2 regions of the Paenibacillus sp. YSY-4.3 genome follow, and region 2 is predicted to be linked to the other one. Evidence: riboswitches for the same ligand, from Rfam matches in the RefSeq annotation. Region 2 holds a riboswitch; the other holds the start of a gene.

Region 1 (7,910 bases), on a different contig from region 2:
GGTGCCGAGGAGTATTCTTTTGGCATTCAATCCTTCTCCGCTGTACGTGAAGCCTACTTGCAGCTTAACAACATCAAGCCTTACGGCAATGTGAACGTCGTTGGCGGTGGACTCAGCGGGGTGGAAATTGCCGCCGAGCTGAGGGAGAGCCGCCCCGATCTCAACATCAGTATCGTCGACCGCGGCGCACGAGTACTATCAGCGTTCCCGCCCAAAGTATCCGGCTACGTTACCAATTGGTTTGATGAGCATGATGTAATGACATTATCGAACATCTCCACGACCGGACTGGAAAAGGGAGTCATCCATCATGCGGACGGCGAGATCATCTCTGACGTAACCATTTGGACGGCAGGAATTCAGCCTCCCGCTCTCGTGCGAAACTTAGAAGTCGGCAAAGACCGCCAGGGCCGGGTGCTGCTGAACGAATACTATCAAATTCCCGAGCATCCTGAGGTCTTCGTATGCGGCGACTGTGCCAGCCTTCCCTTTGCGCCAAGCGCTCAGGCGGCCGAAGGACAAGGCCAGCAAATCGCCCAGGTCGCCTCGGCGTTATGGCGCGGCGAGCAGCCGAAGCTCCAGAAGCTGAAGCTCAAAGGCACCCTTGGTTCGCTAGGCAAGAAGGCAGGATTCGGATTGATGGGCAAAAGACAAGTAACCGGAAGAGTTCCGCGTATTCTGAAGAGCGGTGTTCTCTGGTTATCTCGGCACCATATCGGCTAGCCGCTTTCCGATTTCACTTCAGCTATTCTGCGAATGATTACATCATATAAAGCGCTGGCCGACTCGGCTTCTACGGTCTCGCCGTTGACCAGCGCATAGGGCGACATATAACACATGCCGCATCCGGTGAGGCAGCCGTATTCATAAACTTCACAATCCGGATGCTGCTCCAGCTTTTTCATCATTTCATCCGTTCCGAAATGGGCATTATTCGCGCAAAATTCTATGATTACCTTCAACCTGGACATCCCCCATTTTACGGACCATTTAATTTTAAGCTTATTTGTACTATAATATATAAAGGAAAGGAGTTGAAAACAATGAGCGAAAATGTACAAGATAAATTGTATGACGAAGTATTGGAAGTTCTGGATAAGCTTCGCCCCTTCCTGCAACGCGACGGTGGTGACGTTGAACTCGTCGATGTTGAGGATGGCATCGTTAAATTGAAGCTGGTAGGCGCATGCGGCAGCTGCCCAAGCTCCACCATCACCCTGAAAGCGGGTATCGAGCGCGCGCTGTTTGAAGAAGTGGAAGGCGTACAAGAGGTCGTCCAAGTATTTTAACGCAAATAACTCCTTCAGATACAAACTCGAAATCAATTATGGAGTCGTCGGCTCTTGCTGACATACAGCTTCCGTAATTTTAAGAAACTCGGCTTCTCCGGTCTCCCGGATCAGCCGAGTTTTCTTTATTGGGCGAAACAGCCCCTTAAGACAATCATTTCAGGATGGTTTGATCCACGGCCGGATCGGGTCGAGTCCGCCGGAAATATCCATGATGTTGCCCGTAATGAAATCGGAATCCTTATGACATAAGAAGGCGATGACCCTGGAAATATCCTCACCGCTGCCCGGGCGCCCCAAGGGAGTTTCCCCGTCCGGCAATCGGCGTGCTTCTTCGATCGACATCTCTTTATTGCCTCCGCGAATGTCGCCTGGACAGACCATATTCACCGTAATGCCGTACGGTGCCTCCTCTACTGCAAGCGTCTTCGTGAAGGATACAAGTCCCGTTTTGGCAGCAGCATATACCGCGCGGTGCGGCCAGGCCCGCGACTCCGCCGCATGTCCGAAGCCGAAATGAATGATGCGTCCCCAGCCCTTATCCCGCATCCCCTGCAGTACGTAATGATCCAGGAGCATGGTACCAACCAGATTCCCTTCAATCATGGACAATATTTCAACCTGGGTATAGTCCGCAAACAAGCGCCGTTCCCGAATGAACGGGCCGGCATTGTTGACGAGAATATCGACGGTTCCCAGCTTGGCTACTACTTCATTCGCCAATGCTTCTATCTCTTCGCGCTGCGATATATCGGCCTTTACCGCAATGCACGATACACCCAGCCCTTCGATCTGCCGCCTCAGGTCAAATGCCTCAGCTTCGCTATGTACATAGTTTAGTGCGATATGACATCCTTGTTCCGCAAGCGTCAGCGCCGTCCTTCTTCCGAGTCCTTTGGCGCTTCCGGTAATCAGGGCGACTTTTCCCTTCAATGTCCTTCTCCTCCTCATCCTACATACACATATATCAAGTATAAAAGATTTGGAGCATTCCCACAAACGACAAGCCCTTCCGAATGCTAGAGGCCAGCAAACAAACAAAAATCCCGCCCCCATAATGGGTGACGGGATTGGAATATCATGCAAAAGGACGATTTAGAATACAGGAACCAATGCTCCCTCATACGTCTCTTCGATGAATTTTCTTACATCATCCGAAGTCAGAGCTGTCGCCAGCTTCTGGATCGCATCGGAATCCTTATTGTCTGGACGTGCTACCAGCAGATTGGTGTAAGGAGAATCCTTATCTTCGATGAATAGGGAATCTTTAATCGGATTCAAACCTGCTTCAATCGCATAGTTCGTGTTGATCAGCGCGAAATCTACTTCATCCAATTGGCGGGGCAGCATAGCAGCCTCAAGCTCAATAATGGTAAAGTTCTTAGGGTTCTCAACAATGTCGGCTTTCGTAGCCGCAATTCCAGCGCCTTCTTTCAGCTTGATTAGCCCTTGCTTCTCAAGAAGCAGAAGCGCACGCCCGCCATTGGTAGGATCATTAGGAATTGCTACTTTTGCGCCATCAGCGATTTCATCTGCAGATTTATACTTTTTGGAGTATGCCCCAAATGGCTCAACGTGAACACCTACAACGGACACAAGATCCATATTGTTTTCTTCATTCTGATTGTCAAGATAAGGCTGATGCTGGAAGTAGTTTGCATCCAGCTGCTTCTCAAACACCTGTACGTTCGGTTGAACATAATCCGTAAATTCTTTGACTTCCAGTTCTACGCCTTCCTCTTTCAACTTCGGAGCGACGAACTTCAGGATGTCAGCATGCGGCACAGTAGCGCCTACGACCAGTTTAACCGGTTCTGCCGGTGCAGATTGCTCCGCGTTCCCAGCATTGTTTTGCGGAGCCTCTGCAGCCCCGTTGCCATTGTTCTTGGCGTTTCCGCAAGCGGCAAGTACCAGAACAAGCGCCAGCGTCAAGAAAGATAATGTCCATTTTTTCATTGCAGTATGCCCTCCTAATGAATATGTTTTTTTTGAATAAGGATGTGCTAGAGGTAGTTCAAAAAGTACTGAAACTTTTTGAACTCTTATCTTAAGCAGCACGATATATATTGTAATTCCTTATTTCCTCGTAAAATAAATAACAAGACGGTCGCCGATCATTTGCAGCAGCTGCACGAAAATGACCATAAAGACAACAGATACGATCATAACTTCCTTTTGGTAACGATGGTAGCCGTACCTGATCGCCAAGTCTCCAAGTCCTCCGCCCCCAACCATGCCCGACATCGCCGTATAGGAGACGAGCGTAACCGCCGTAATCGTCATCCCCGCAATCAGGCCAGGCAGCGATTCAGGCAGCAGCACCTTGCGGACAACCTGCAGCGGAGATGCCCCCATTGCCTGAGAAGCTTCGATCACGCCTCGATCGACTTCACGCAGTGAAGTTTCGACGAGACGCGCAAAGAACGGAGCAGCTCCAACCACGAGCGGCAGGATCGTTCCTTGAACACCTATCGACACTCCGACAATAGCCCGGGTCAACGGAATAAGCACGACGATCAAGATAATAAACGGAACAGAACGGACAATATTAACAATGATCGACAGTATCCTGTATAGCCAACCGATCATCCAGTGATTCGACCGCGAGAAGCTATACAGCATAATCCCAAGCGGCAGGCCAATCAAAAAAGTAAAGAAAGTCGCGTAGCCCATCATCTCAAGCGTATCACCGGTAGCTAGGCGCATTTCATCCCAATTGACCTTAGAGAAATCGAGTCCATACATTATCCGATCACCTCCACGTCAAGATCGCGCTCCCGCAGCAGTTTAAGCGTTTCGTCTACCCTGGCGTTATCGCCTTCGAAGGAGACCGTCAGTTGGCCGTAAGGGAGATCCTTAATCGTTGAGATAGTCCCCTGCAATATGGCAAAATTAACGCCAGTCTCTCTAACAACTTGGGACAACACCGATTCATATGTTTTCGCGCCCAAGAACGTAATTTTGACCAGTCTCGCCCAATCGGGCAGTGGAACCGACGTAGTCTGTAAAAAACCTTGCTCTCCTGCATTCCGGCTGATGAATTCGCGCGTAACCATATGCTGCGGCTTCAGGAACACTTCGGTGACCGGTCCCTCCTCGACGATGCCGCCTTGATGAATGACGGCAACCCGGTCGCAGATGCGCTGAATGACATGCATTTCGTGTGTGATCAGCAGAATCGTCAAATGGAACTTGCGGTTAATTTCCAGCAGCAGATTCAGGATCGAATCCGTCGTCTGCGGATCAAGGGCGGATGTCGCCTCGTCGCAGAGCAGCACGTCAGGGTCGCTGGCGAGCGCCCGGGCGATGCCAACCCGCTGCTTTTGCCCTCCAGACAGCTGAGCAGGATATTTCTTCTGGTGCTCCGTCAGGCCGACGAGCGCCAGAAGCTCATTCACTTTAGCCGCTATTTGCGCTTTCGAAACACCCATCAGCTTTAGCGGAAAAGCGATATTGTCATATACAGTCGCTGAGGACAGCAGATTGAAATGCTGAAAAATCATGCCGATTTTCCGGCGCTGCTGCTGAAGCTCGCTCCGCTTCAGCTTGGTCAGTTCCACGCCGCCTACCCAGACCTCGCCCTCCGTTGGCCGTTCCAGCAAATTGATGCAGCGGATGAGCGTACTTTTACCGGCCCCGGAATGACCGATGACCCCGAAAATTTCGCCCTTTTTCACGGTAAGGTTCAGCCCCGACAAAGCGGTGGTCGTTTTTTGCTTGCTGCCGTATGTTTTGGTGAGCTGTTTGAGTTCAATCAAGCTTGTGTCCCCCCGTTACACATAATGTCGCTATATACTCTGTACATAATTACCCTTCCGCGTACTGGCTGATCATATAAATAAAGAGCCCTGCAGATTCCGAGGGCTCTCTTTACGTAAAGACAATGCCTTCTCATCTACCAAAACCGCCCGCTATTTCACGCCATGCGATCTTGAAGGAATTAGCACCATGACATTTGCCGAAAGCTGCAGTATCCATGCCGCAGTTCATTGCAAATCGGTTGCTGGGCTTCATCGGGCCTTTCCCTCCGCCTCTCTTGATAAGAAAATATAAAATTTTATGAAAGAACATCATTGAATCTTTCTGAAACTGTTCTAGAAATAGAGTATAGATTCTTTCCTTCTGTTTGTCAAAGGGAATTACTTTATATCTATGCGCTAACTCTGTTTAACTTTTTTCCATCTTTGGTTCGTGTAAACAAATACGGTATGCAAAGTCTCGCACACCATCATATACCCATGCTCCAAATCGTCCAGATTCTTGTCAAGGTTCTCTAGCTCGATCTTGCTGTTCAGCCCCTGATGCCGCTGCCATAAGTCATCCTGCATTTCCGCATTCATATAATGGATTTCCGTATTGCGGCGGCGGCGCAGCATGCTCATCGCTTCCTTGTGCTTATCCTTAATGGCAAACAGATCGTTCGCGAGCTCCAGTTGCACCTTCAAATAACGGAATTGGCGCAGCACTGTAAAATAGGAGAAATGTGCCTTCACTTTGGATGTCTTCAAATCAAACAGTTCGTTCAGCACCGTTCCCAGCTTGTCCAATATAGAAAATACACGAATAAATCCGTCTTTGTAGAAATACACGTATCTGGCGTAATCGCTTCTCTCAGCGGCGGACATATCTTCCAAATAATCATGGGTAACCTTCCGCCGAAAAAAATTAGCCGCATATTTGCACTGCTCCAGCTCATCCAGGGATGAGATCAAGCCGTAAATCCATATTTCCAGCTTGCGGAAATCATGCGAGGGATCCTGATGCAGCTCCATTTCTTTATGAAGCAGCTTGATCGTCTTGGACATGGCTTCCATCGTATCCGCCAATATTCCTTCATTCTGTCTAGGAGGTTCGCCAAGCAGTGTGCGCAGCATATCCATTCCTCGCTTCCCTGGATGTGGTACAGCTTTTTTTATTGTGTCACGCTTCAAAACGATTCATAAGCTTTCTTTAACAGCTTACGATTGGCCGGGTTTGATGGTTTTTCCCTGCAAACGGCTCATTTGCCACGTTCGGACGCATAAATAGGACAGCACACCGAACAGGGCCGCCAATACGACGATATGCGCTAGCGACGTAAACAAATATACATGATAATTGTTCATCGTAAAGACGATGCCTGCTCCGGTAAATACCTGAATGACGGCAAGGATCGTCGCGGTCAAGCCTAAAGCACGCACTTCGCCGTTATCTGAGTGCTTCCAGTAAGCAATATGCCCCATGATTGCAATAAGGATTAGCAGCAGTGCAGCAGCCACCCGGTGTATAAAGGCAATCGCCACGCCGCCCGTCAGCTCCGGCACCAGCTGCCCGTTGCAAAGCGGCCATCCCAGACATCCGCCCGCGGAATCGGTATGGCTCACATACGCGCCAATATATACGACGATATAAGTATAACCAGTCGCCGCCCAAACCAGGTTGCGGAAGGCTTTGGACACCCGGGCCGTCGGGGCCGAAGGGGCCCTCCCCTGTCTGGCTTCATCCTCGCGAATACCAAGCGCCAGCATGATCGAACTGGCAAAGGCAATGAGCGAAAAGCCGAAATGCAGTGCCATGACCGCTGACGACGTCGGATAAACGACGGCCATCGCTCCCATAAAAGCCTGAACCATCACAAATATCAGGGCCAGCAGCGCATAGGTCTGCAGGTCTTTGCGGTTTTTACGGTATCTCCAGAAGGCCACAAACGCTGCTACGGCGAGCAGGCCGGCAGCTCCGCTGACCGCCCGGTGCGAGTACTCAATCAATGAGGCCACCGTGTGGGCCGGAACGAATTTTCCATGGCAAAGCGGCCATTCGTTGCCGCAGCCAAGGCCCGATTCCGTCTTCGTAACAACGCTTCCTCCCAAAGTAGCCAGAAACATAACAAAACAGGAAAGATAAGCGATCCATTTCAGTTGTTTCGTGTTCAAAGGTTTCTCACCTGCAATTTAGGATTAATAAGAATATTTTTGTCTCTTCAAATATGCATTTCCAATAAATCATTCTTCATTATAACCGATAAGCACCAGGACGGCATATCAAAACTGTGACAAAATGTTCAAAAATAAAACATCGCCCCTCTGTGATTGCGAAGGGCGATGTGATTTATGTTGTTGCAGCTTATTCTTTTCTTTCCGGCGTATCATGAAGCGTGTGATAAACATCCAGCGCTTTGTTCAGGAAATCCTCAATCTCCTCGCGCGACTTCCGCAGCTTGTTCACGAATCTGACCAACTCTCTTCCGTCAGCATAGGCGACAAAGCTCGGAATGCCCAGAATGTTCTGCTCCTGGCTGACTTCACCTACTTTATCGACGTCGACTTCGATGAGGGTCAAGCGGTCTGCGTACTTCTCCTCAACCTCCGGCATGAACGGATCGATGAACTTGCAATCGCCGCACCAGTCCGCTTTGAACACGGCGACGATCAAATTGCTGGATTGAATGCTGACGTTGAATTCTCCGGCGGATGCCACTTGTTTCACTTGAGATCATTCCTTTCCGTGTATCGTACGTACTCTAGTTAAGTCAATCAAATTGAAGAGTGGAAGTCAAATCTTTAGGCCATACTTTGTAATAAAACGTTGTTGTGAAAATAAAGCGAGGAATGCATATGAAGCAGAATCGTCTCACACGGGTGC
Region 2 (7,910 bases):
CATTTCCACTGGATTGGGTAGAGACAGAGGTAGATCAGGAGACACTCCGCTCCTGGCTCTACAAGCAGAAGGAAGCGAAATTCCGGGTAGAAATGGAGAAATACGGCGTACGCCGGAGGCTGCTTGAAGGCATTGCTGAGGGTTTGAGCGTGGAGCAGATTCGCGAGCGCGTCGCCATGGGGCGCCGGGAAGTGATTGAATTGCTTGAGGAACTGGAGAAGGACGGATACAGCACAGAGCTGCTGGTGAAGAACGAATTGATGGAAATGCCCGATGCGGAACAGGCGGCGGTCATGCGGGCTTATGAAGAGCTCGGCGACGCATTCCTTAAGCCGGTGCTCCAGCGGGTGTATGGCCAGGAGGCGGCGGAAGCCGAGGATCGGGAATTGCTGTATGAGCGCCTGCGCCTGATCCGAATCCGTTTCCGCAGGGACAGAAGCACCGTACAGGACGCGGGCTAATAACCAAAAAGGACGAAAGCCGTCTCCGGAGAATGCGGAGGCCTTTCGTCCTTTTCCTGCTTCAAATCCAGTCCCGCTTGCGGAACAAATAGTACATTCCGGCGCCGAGAACGATCATAATCCCAAGCACTACGTAATAAGAATATTTCCAATGCAGCTCCGGCATATTGTCGAAATTCATTCCATAAATACCGGTAATCAAGGTAAGCGGGATAAATATCGTCGTGATTGCGGTGAACACACGCATAATCTCGTTCGCCCTGTTGGCGATCGAGGATTGGTAGGCTTCTCGCAAGTTGCCCATCAGTTCCCGGAACGTCTCAAAGTTCTCGGAGATTTTTACGGCGTTCTCGTAAATATCTCTGAAATATTTCTGAAGCTGATCATCGATCAGGCGCAAATCCTTCTTGTTTAAAATATTGATAACTTCTTTTTGCGGCCCAAGCATTTTCTTCAGCCACAAAATTTCGCTTCGCAGACCAATAATCTCGCTCAGATGAGATCGCTTCGTATGCATGAGGATGTCCTCTTCAAGTTTCTCAATCTTCACTTCGATCCGGTCGCTGACCGTGAAGTAGTTGTCCACGACGAGGTCAATGAGCAGGTACAGGAACCGATCAGGCTCGTTGACTTCTTGCTCCCAAAGTATCGGCTTAACCGCGCGGAGCTCGTTGATTTTTTGATTTGTAACCGTAATGATATAATGCCGGCCCAGGAAGATGTTTAGAGCCCGCAAAAATATTTCTTCATCATCGAAACGGATGCTGTTCACGACAATAAAGTAGTGATTGTCATACGTTTCGATTTTTGGACGCTGCTCCTCTTCCGTTAAGCAGTCTTCTACGGCCAGGTCATGCAGGGAGAACAGAGGCTGCAGTATTTGCAGATCCTCTCCGTCCGCATCGATCCAATAAAAACCTTCCTCCGGTGCAGTGGTTGTTAGCTCCACATCATCAACCGTTGTAAATACGCCGTCTTTGACATGACGAATTTTCAAGGGTATCACTCTCCTTTTCCCCAAATCCCATCGGATAATATGCTCTAAGTTGAGCACAGGAAAAAGGATCAGCAGCCGGCGACGCCAAAACGGGCGTTTTTATGAAAACACCGGGAAACGAAAACGAAAGAGCCCCAATTCATCCGTGAGCGCTCTGCTGATCGATTTCCTATGCCATTGTTGTTGTGGGGCAGTTCTCTGCGGACTCGGGTCGCCTTCCATAATCGGTTTCACCTCTTTGCTGATTAGCTGTTTAACACTTGTCTAGTATAACCTTGACATATGACATGATCAAGCCATTCCTCGCATATCGGGGCTATTTTTCAGCATATGGCGAAAGCGGTCAGGAGGTGATCAAACAGCGCCGGGTTCTTGACGGAAGCCTATTTATCCTTTAAAGTGATCTCAAGGAACGTAAAAGCGTTCCGTGAATAATTAAATATGGCGAAATCTTATCAAGAGCAGGTGGAGGGACTGGCCCGATGATACCCGGCAACCGGCGATTTAATCGTACGGTGCTAATTCTTGCAGAGCCAATAACGCGAAGGCGTTTTTTGGTTTCTGAGAGATGAGAGAGGCGCATTCATGATACCGATGAAGACCTTTCTCTAAGTGAGAAAGGTTTTTCTTGTATCGGGATGCGTCCGCTTTCTACTATAGGATGACTGCGCACACAACAACGTTTTGTCTAAAGAAGGAGTTGAAGAAAGTATGCCAATTAAAGTTCCTGATCATTTACCGGCAAAAGAAGTACTGGAGAACGAAAATATATTCGTGATGGATGAGTCTCGCGCTTATCGCCAAGACATTCGTCCGCTGCGGATTGCAATTCTGAACCTGATGCCGACGAAGGAGACGACCGAGACGCAAATTTTGCGCCTGCTTGGGAATACGCCGCTGCAGGTAGAAATCGTTCTGCTCCATCCTCGTTCCCATACGTCCAAGAATACGCCAGCCGAGCATCTCGAGATGTTCTACCAGACATTTGATGAAATTAAATCGCGTCGGTTCGACGGTCTGATCATCACTGGCGCACCGGTTGAGCAGTTGGAATTCGAAGAGGTAAATTATTGGGAAGAATTGAAAGGGATCTTTGAGTGGAGCAAGACGAACGTCACTTCAACCCTGCATATTTGCTGGGCATCCCAAGCAGGCTTGTACTACCACTTTGGGGTACGAAAGATCCCGCTTGCGGAGAAATGTTTCGGGGTGTTCCCGCATACCGTAAACATTCCAAACGTCAAGCTGCTGCGGGGATTCGATGAGGTGTTCCAGGTTCCGCATTCCCGTCATACGGACGTGGAACGCAGCGACATCGAGAAGGTATCGGAGCTCGATATTCTAGCCGAATCCGAAGAAGCGGGCGTGTATCTTGTTGCAACGAAGGACGGCAAGCAAATTTTCGTCACCGGGCATTCCGAGTACGATCCATGTTCACTGAAATGGGAATTTGACCGCGATGTGGCGAAAGGAATGGATGTAGCCCTGCCCGTCAACTATTTCCCGAATAACGATCCGTCCCGTACACCGAAGTCGACTTGGAAATCCCATGCAAACTTATTATTCTCCAATTGGTTGAACTACTATGTGTATCAAGAGACGCCTTATGATATCGATCATCAGGGCGGACTTATTTATCATATATAGGCTGTGGAGGGATTGTTAAATGTCAGAGAACAGGTACCGCATTGAAAGTGTACTTGCGCAGATTGGCTCGGTCGAGGAGCCGGTTACCGGAGCCGTAAACTATCCGATATATCAGGCAACGGCTTTCCGCCATCCGCGGCTGGGCCAAAGCACCGGATTCGACTATTCAAGGACGAAGAGCCCGACGAGGGCGGTGCTCGAGGAAGCGGCGGCTGCGCTGGAGTCGGGAGACGCCGGCTTCGCCTGCAGTTCCGGTATGGCGGCGCTTCAGACGGTGTTCACTTTGTTCGCAAGCGGCGACCATTTGATCGTATCGCTGGATTTGTACGGAGGAACCTACCGTCTTCTAGAGCGGGTATTGTCCAAATACGGGGTCACCGCATCCTATGTAGATACGAATGATTTAATTGCACTTGAAGAGGTTAGACAGCCGAACACGAAAGCTGTAGTCATCGAGACGCCTACGAATCCGCTGATGATGATAACGGATATTAGAGCGGTCAGCCAGTGGGCACGCGACCATGGTCTTCTAACGATCGTCGACAATACGCTGCTGACTCCGTTCTTCCAGCGCCCGATCGAGCTCGGGGCCGACATTGTAGTTTACAGCGCGACGAAGTATCTTGGGGGACATAACGACGTATTGGCAGGCCTTATTGTGACCAAAGGCAAAGAGCTATCTGAAGAGATGGCCTTTCTGCATAATTCCATCGGTGCGGTGCTCGGGCCGACGGATTCCTATCAGCTTATGCGGGGCATGAAGACGCTGGCCCTGCGCATGGAGCGGCATCAGAGCAATGCGCTGACTATCGCTAAATATTTGCAGAACCATCCGCAAGTGACCGAAGTATTCTATCCTGGACTGCCGGATCATCCAGGCTATGAGATCCAGAAAGCCCAATCGAGCGGAAATACAGGGATTTTCTCATTTAAAGTTGCTGACGCACGTTATGTCGATCCTGTGCTTCGCAACCTGAAGCTGATCGCCTTCGCCGAAAGCCTCGGCGGAGTGGAATCTTTAATGACATATCCGGCCGTGCAGACGCATGCCGACATCCCGGCTGAAGTTCGTGACGCCGTTGGCGTGGATGACCGCCTGCTGCGCTTCTCCGTCGGGATCGAGCATGTGGATGATCTTATCCAGGACCTGGATCAAGCACTGGCGGCAGCGCGGGCAGAAGTTGAAGGAGGCAGTAAGAATGAGTGATCAAGGCAACCCTAATGAACTACCGGGGGCAGGTAAAGAGGACAGGAAGTTCGAGACGAAGCTGATTCATTTCGGCGGAGAAGTGGACGCCGCGACTGGCGCATCCAGCGTGCCGATCTACCAGGCGTCAACCTTCCATCACCACGATATCTATAATCCGCCTTCTTATGACTACAGCCGGTCGGGGAATCCGACGAGACAGGCGCTGGAGGATTATATTGCCGTGCTGGAAGGCGGCCACCGCGGACTCGCATTCTCCAGCGGAATGTCGGCGATCTCGACGGCCTTCATGCTGTTCTCGGCGGGGGATCATATCATCGTTACGGAGGATGTGTACGGCGGTACGTACCGCCTGCTTACAGGCATCCTGAATCGGTTCGGAATCGAAGCGACCTTCGTGGACATGACGCAAATTGATGCAGTAAAGGCTGCGCTCAAGCCAAATACGAAGGCAGTTTATCTGGAGACGCCCTCCAATCCGACGCTGAAAATTACCGATATCGCTCAAGTGACGGAATGGGCTCACGCCCATGACCTGCTGAGCATCCTCGACAATACGTTCATGACGCCTTACTATCAACGGCCGATCGAACAGGGCGTCGATATCGTGTTGCACAGCGCGACTAAATTTTTGGGCGGCCATAGCGATGTCCTTGCCGGACTTGCCGTTACTAGAACGGAATCGCTGGGCCGCAAGCTGAAATATATGCAGAACGGCCTGGGCACCGTGCTGGGCGTACAGGAATCCTGGCTATTGATGCGCGGAATGAAGACACTGGGCGCACGCATGGCTCATAGCGAGAAGAGTGCGGCGAAGCTTGCCAAGTGGTTAAGCGAGCGCAGCGACATTGAAGCCGTATTCTATCCCGGCTTGGCCAGCCACCCGGGGCGTGAGATCCATGAGAAGCAGTCTTCGGGCTACGGTGCGGTCGTATCCTTTGACGTAGGCTCCGGGGAGCGGGCCAAGCAGGTGCTCAGCAGCGTTAAGCTGCCGTTGGTAGCGGTCAGCTTGGGAGCGGTTGAGAGCATTCTGTCTTACCCGGCGATGATGTCCCATGCATCGATGCCTAAGGAAGTTCGCCACGAGCGCGGTATTACCGACGGTTTGCTTCGTTTCTCCGTGGGGCTCGAGGATATCGACGATCTTATCGCTGACTTGGGACAGGCCTTGGAGCGGCAATAAATCACTGTATGTAGATGTTATTTGTCTATACAGAGCAGCGGCATCCGATCTTGGATCGGGTGCTGTTTTTCTGTCCGGATTATGTTACGATAAAACCGTACTATTTAATTTCTAAATTTTTGATATTTTATATCAGGGCAAGTGAAATAGAGCTCAAAGATCATTCTAAGGGAGAAGAGGAGGCAGCCATGACTGCAATCGACGACATATTAGACAAAGCGCTTCGGGGAGAACGTCTTGACCTGGAGGATACGATCGCTTTATTCGAATCCGATGAAGTAGAGAAAATGGGACACGTGGCTAACATATTGATGGAACGGATGCATCCCGAACCGGTCACAACCTTCGTCATTGGACGTAACGTGAACTATACGAACGTGTGTGACGTATACTGCCGGTTTTGCGCCTTTTATCGCAGACCGGGGTCGGAAGAAGGATATGTGCTTCCAGACGAGGTTATTTTTCAAAAAATTCAGGAAACGATCGATGTGGGCGGTACCGAAATCTTGATGCAGGGCGGTACGAACCCGAATCTGCCGTTCAGCTATTATACAGACCTCTTGAAGGCGATCAAGCAAAGATTCCCTGAAATTACGATGCATTCCTTCTCACCAGCAGAGATTATGAAGATGAAGGAAGTGTCGGACGGCTTGTCTCTGGAAGAGATCGTACGGCAAATTCACGAGGCCGGCCTCGATTCCCTGCCGGGTGGGGGAGCGGAAATCCTTGATGATCGGACGCGCCGTAAAATCAGCCGTTTGAAGGGCTCTTGGAGGGACTGGATGGACGTCATGCAAACAGCCCATCGCATTGGCATGAATACGACGGCTACGATGGTTATCGGTTTTGGCGAATCGATGGAGGAGCGTGCACTGCATCTGATGCGCGTCCGGGACGCTCAGGATGAGTGCCTGCAGAACGGCTATGACTCCGAGGGTTTCCTCGCGTTCATTCCATGGACGTTCCAGCCGGACAATACGAATATGAAGCGAGAAAGACAGACCCCGAGGGAATATTTGAAGACGGTGGCGATCAGCCGGATCGTGCTGGACAACATTAAGAACATTCAGTCGTCTTGGGTGACTATGGGTCCTGAAATCGGCAAGCTGTCGCTTCAGTATGGCTGCAACGATTTCGGCAGCACAATGATCGAAGAGAACGTCGTCTCCTCTGCAGGAGCAACCTACAAGGTTAATATTGAGTCCATCCTGTCCATTATCCGCGAGGCTGGCAAAATCCCGGCGCAGCGGAATACAAAATATGAGATTCTGCGCGTGTTCGATCAAGACAGCCAGGTCGAAAAAGACTTTGTTATGCAGAACTGATATACTTCGTGATCGAAAGGTTACCTTTTCAGCACCGAAGCTGTTTGCCAATAGCTGTTGATGTTTCCATGAACCGCTCCGTATATCTGCTACCTCCTCACCATATACTTTGAGAAGAAAGCGGAAAGGGGCGAGTTCATGGATTTTTTTACGATAAGCACGAATGTCGCATCCGCGGCGTCAGCAAGCCAGTTCGCCGAGTATATGCAGCGATTGACCAAAGGGTTACATAAAGGGAGCATCGGCTCTGAATTTGCATATATGCCCGAACGCTCTAGAGCGGAATGGAGTATCAGCTTTAAGCCAAAAAAAGGCATTCAGTCCGCGTGGAGTAAGATCCTGCGTGAATTGGCTTACGCTGTTGCGGAGTATGTCGTTGATGTTAAGGAACCAGGCATCGTCCGCAAAATTCTCACAAAGGATTATGAACTCGACGAAAGCGAGAAGCAGGCCGTTGAGGCGATTTACGGCAGGTTTCTAACCGCGGAAGAAGGACAGGCCGAGGCTAGAAAAGCGCGAATGATGCTCATTGAAGCAGCGCTGCTGCAAATATTTGAGCAGCAAGAGGGACTTGATCTTGACGGCTTCATTACTTTCAGGCTTCAGGATTACGGATTGAAGCTCCGCGAGATGGTCGACTACGCCGTAGAGGAATTTTTACTTGATAAGCAGTATGAGGATTTTATCGCACTGCTTCAATATTTCGTGTATTTTCAGGAGCCGCTTACTCCGTTTATCCACGTTATGCACAAGCATGGCAGTGAATTCGTCATCTTGAATGAAGGGTTAAAACAAATTGAAGCCTCATCAGGTGATGTCGTTATGCGCCTGGCCGATCAAGAACTGCAGATGGAAAATATGATCGTCAGCACGCTGATTTCCTTGTCTCCGGAACGCATTCTCCTGCATACTTGTGAACCGGAAGCCTTGGCAATAAAGACAATCCGGCAAATCTTCGGCGAAAGGGTCGAGCTCTGCCTGCGCTGCCCAGAGTGCAGGGATTACCCTCAACAAACGAGGCAGCGTGATCAGGTTAAATAATGCTGGGCCAGCAGAGTCCTTGACGGTGCCTGTAGATAGCATTATAATT

What was found. Region 2 has a riboswitch for S-adenosylmethionine ahead of metA (homoserine O-acetyltransferase MetA). Riboswitches for the same ligand answer to the same signal wherever they lie in the genome.
Region 1: it holds a riboswitch for S-adenosylmethionine, as region 2 does, so the genes downstream of both, ACYUJT_RS17045 (methionine ABC transporter ATP-binding protein) here and metA (homoserine O-acetyltransferase MetA) in region 2, are expected to answer to the same signal.

Annotation. Positions count from the first base shown of each region.
Region 1 covers NZ_BAABMC010000005.1:71,272-79,181, reverse strand. Annotated here, with positions in the region: gene ACYUJT_RS17075 (NAD(P)/FAD-dependent oxidoreductase) at 1-723, shown strand, start outside; gene ACYUJT_RS17070 (YuzB family protein) at 720-962, opposite strand; gene ACYUJT_RS17065 (NifU family protein) at 1,044-1,289, shown strand; gene ACYUJT_RS17060 (SDR family oxidoreductase) at 1,449-2,222, opposite strand; gene ACYUJT_RS17055 (MetQ/NlpA family ABC transporter substrate-binding protein) at 2,385-3,245, opposite strand; gene ACYUJT_RS17050 (methionine ABC transporter permease) at 3,366-4,034, opposite strand; gene ACYUJT_RS17045 (methionine ABC transporter ATP-binding protein) at 4,034-5,047, opposite strand; SAM riboswitch class I at 5,178-5,335, opposite strand; gene ACYUJT_RS17040 (Cthe_2314 family HEPN domain-containing protein) at 5,447-6,163, opposite strand; gene ACYUJT_RS17035 (COX15/CtaA family protein) at 6,248-7,201, opposite strand; gene ACYUJT_RS17030 (thioredoxin family protein) at 7,392-7,754, opposite strand; gene ACYUJT_RS17025 (DUF2515 family protein) at 7,883-7,910, shown strand, end outside.
Region 2 covers NZ_BAABMC010000001.1:417,677-425,586, forward strand. Annotated here, with positions in the region: gene ACYUJT_RS01915 (HRDC domain-containing protein) at 1-461, shown strand, start outside; gene corA (magnesium/cobalt transporter CorA) at 523-1,458, opposite strand; SAM riboswitch class I at 1,908-2,033, shown strand; gene metA (homoserine O-acetyltransferase MetA) at 2,170-3,105, shown strand; gene ACYUJT_RS01930 (PLP-dependent transferase) at 3,125-4,312, shown strand; gene ACYUJT_RS01935 (trans-sulfuration enzyme family protein) at 4,305-5,495, shown strand; gene mqnC (cyclic dehypoxanthinyl futalosine synthase) at 5,684-6,820, shown strand; gene ACYUJT_RS01945 (putative sporulation protein YtxC) at 6,959-7,861, shown strand.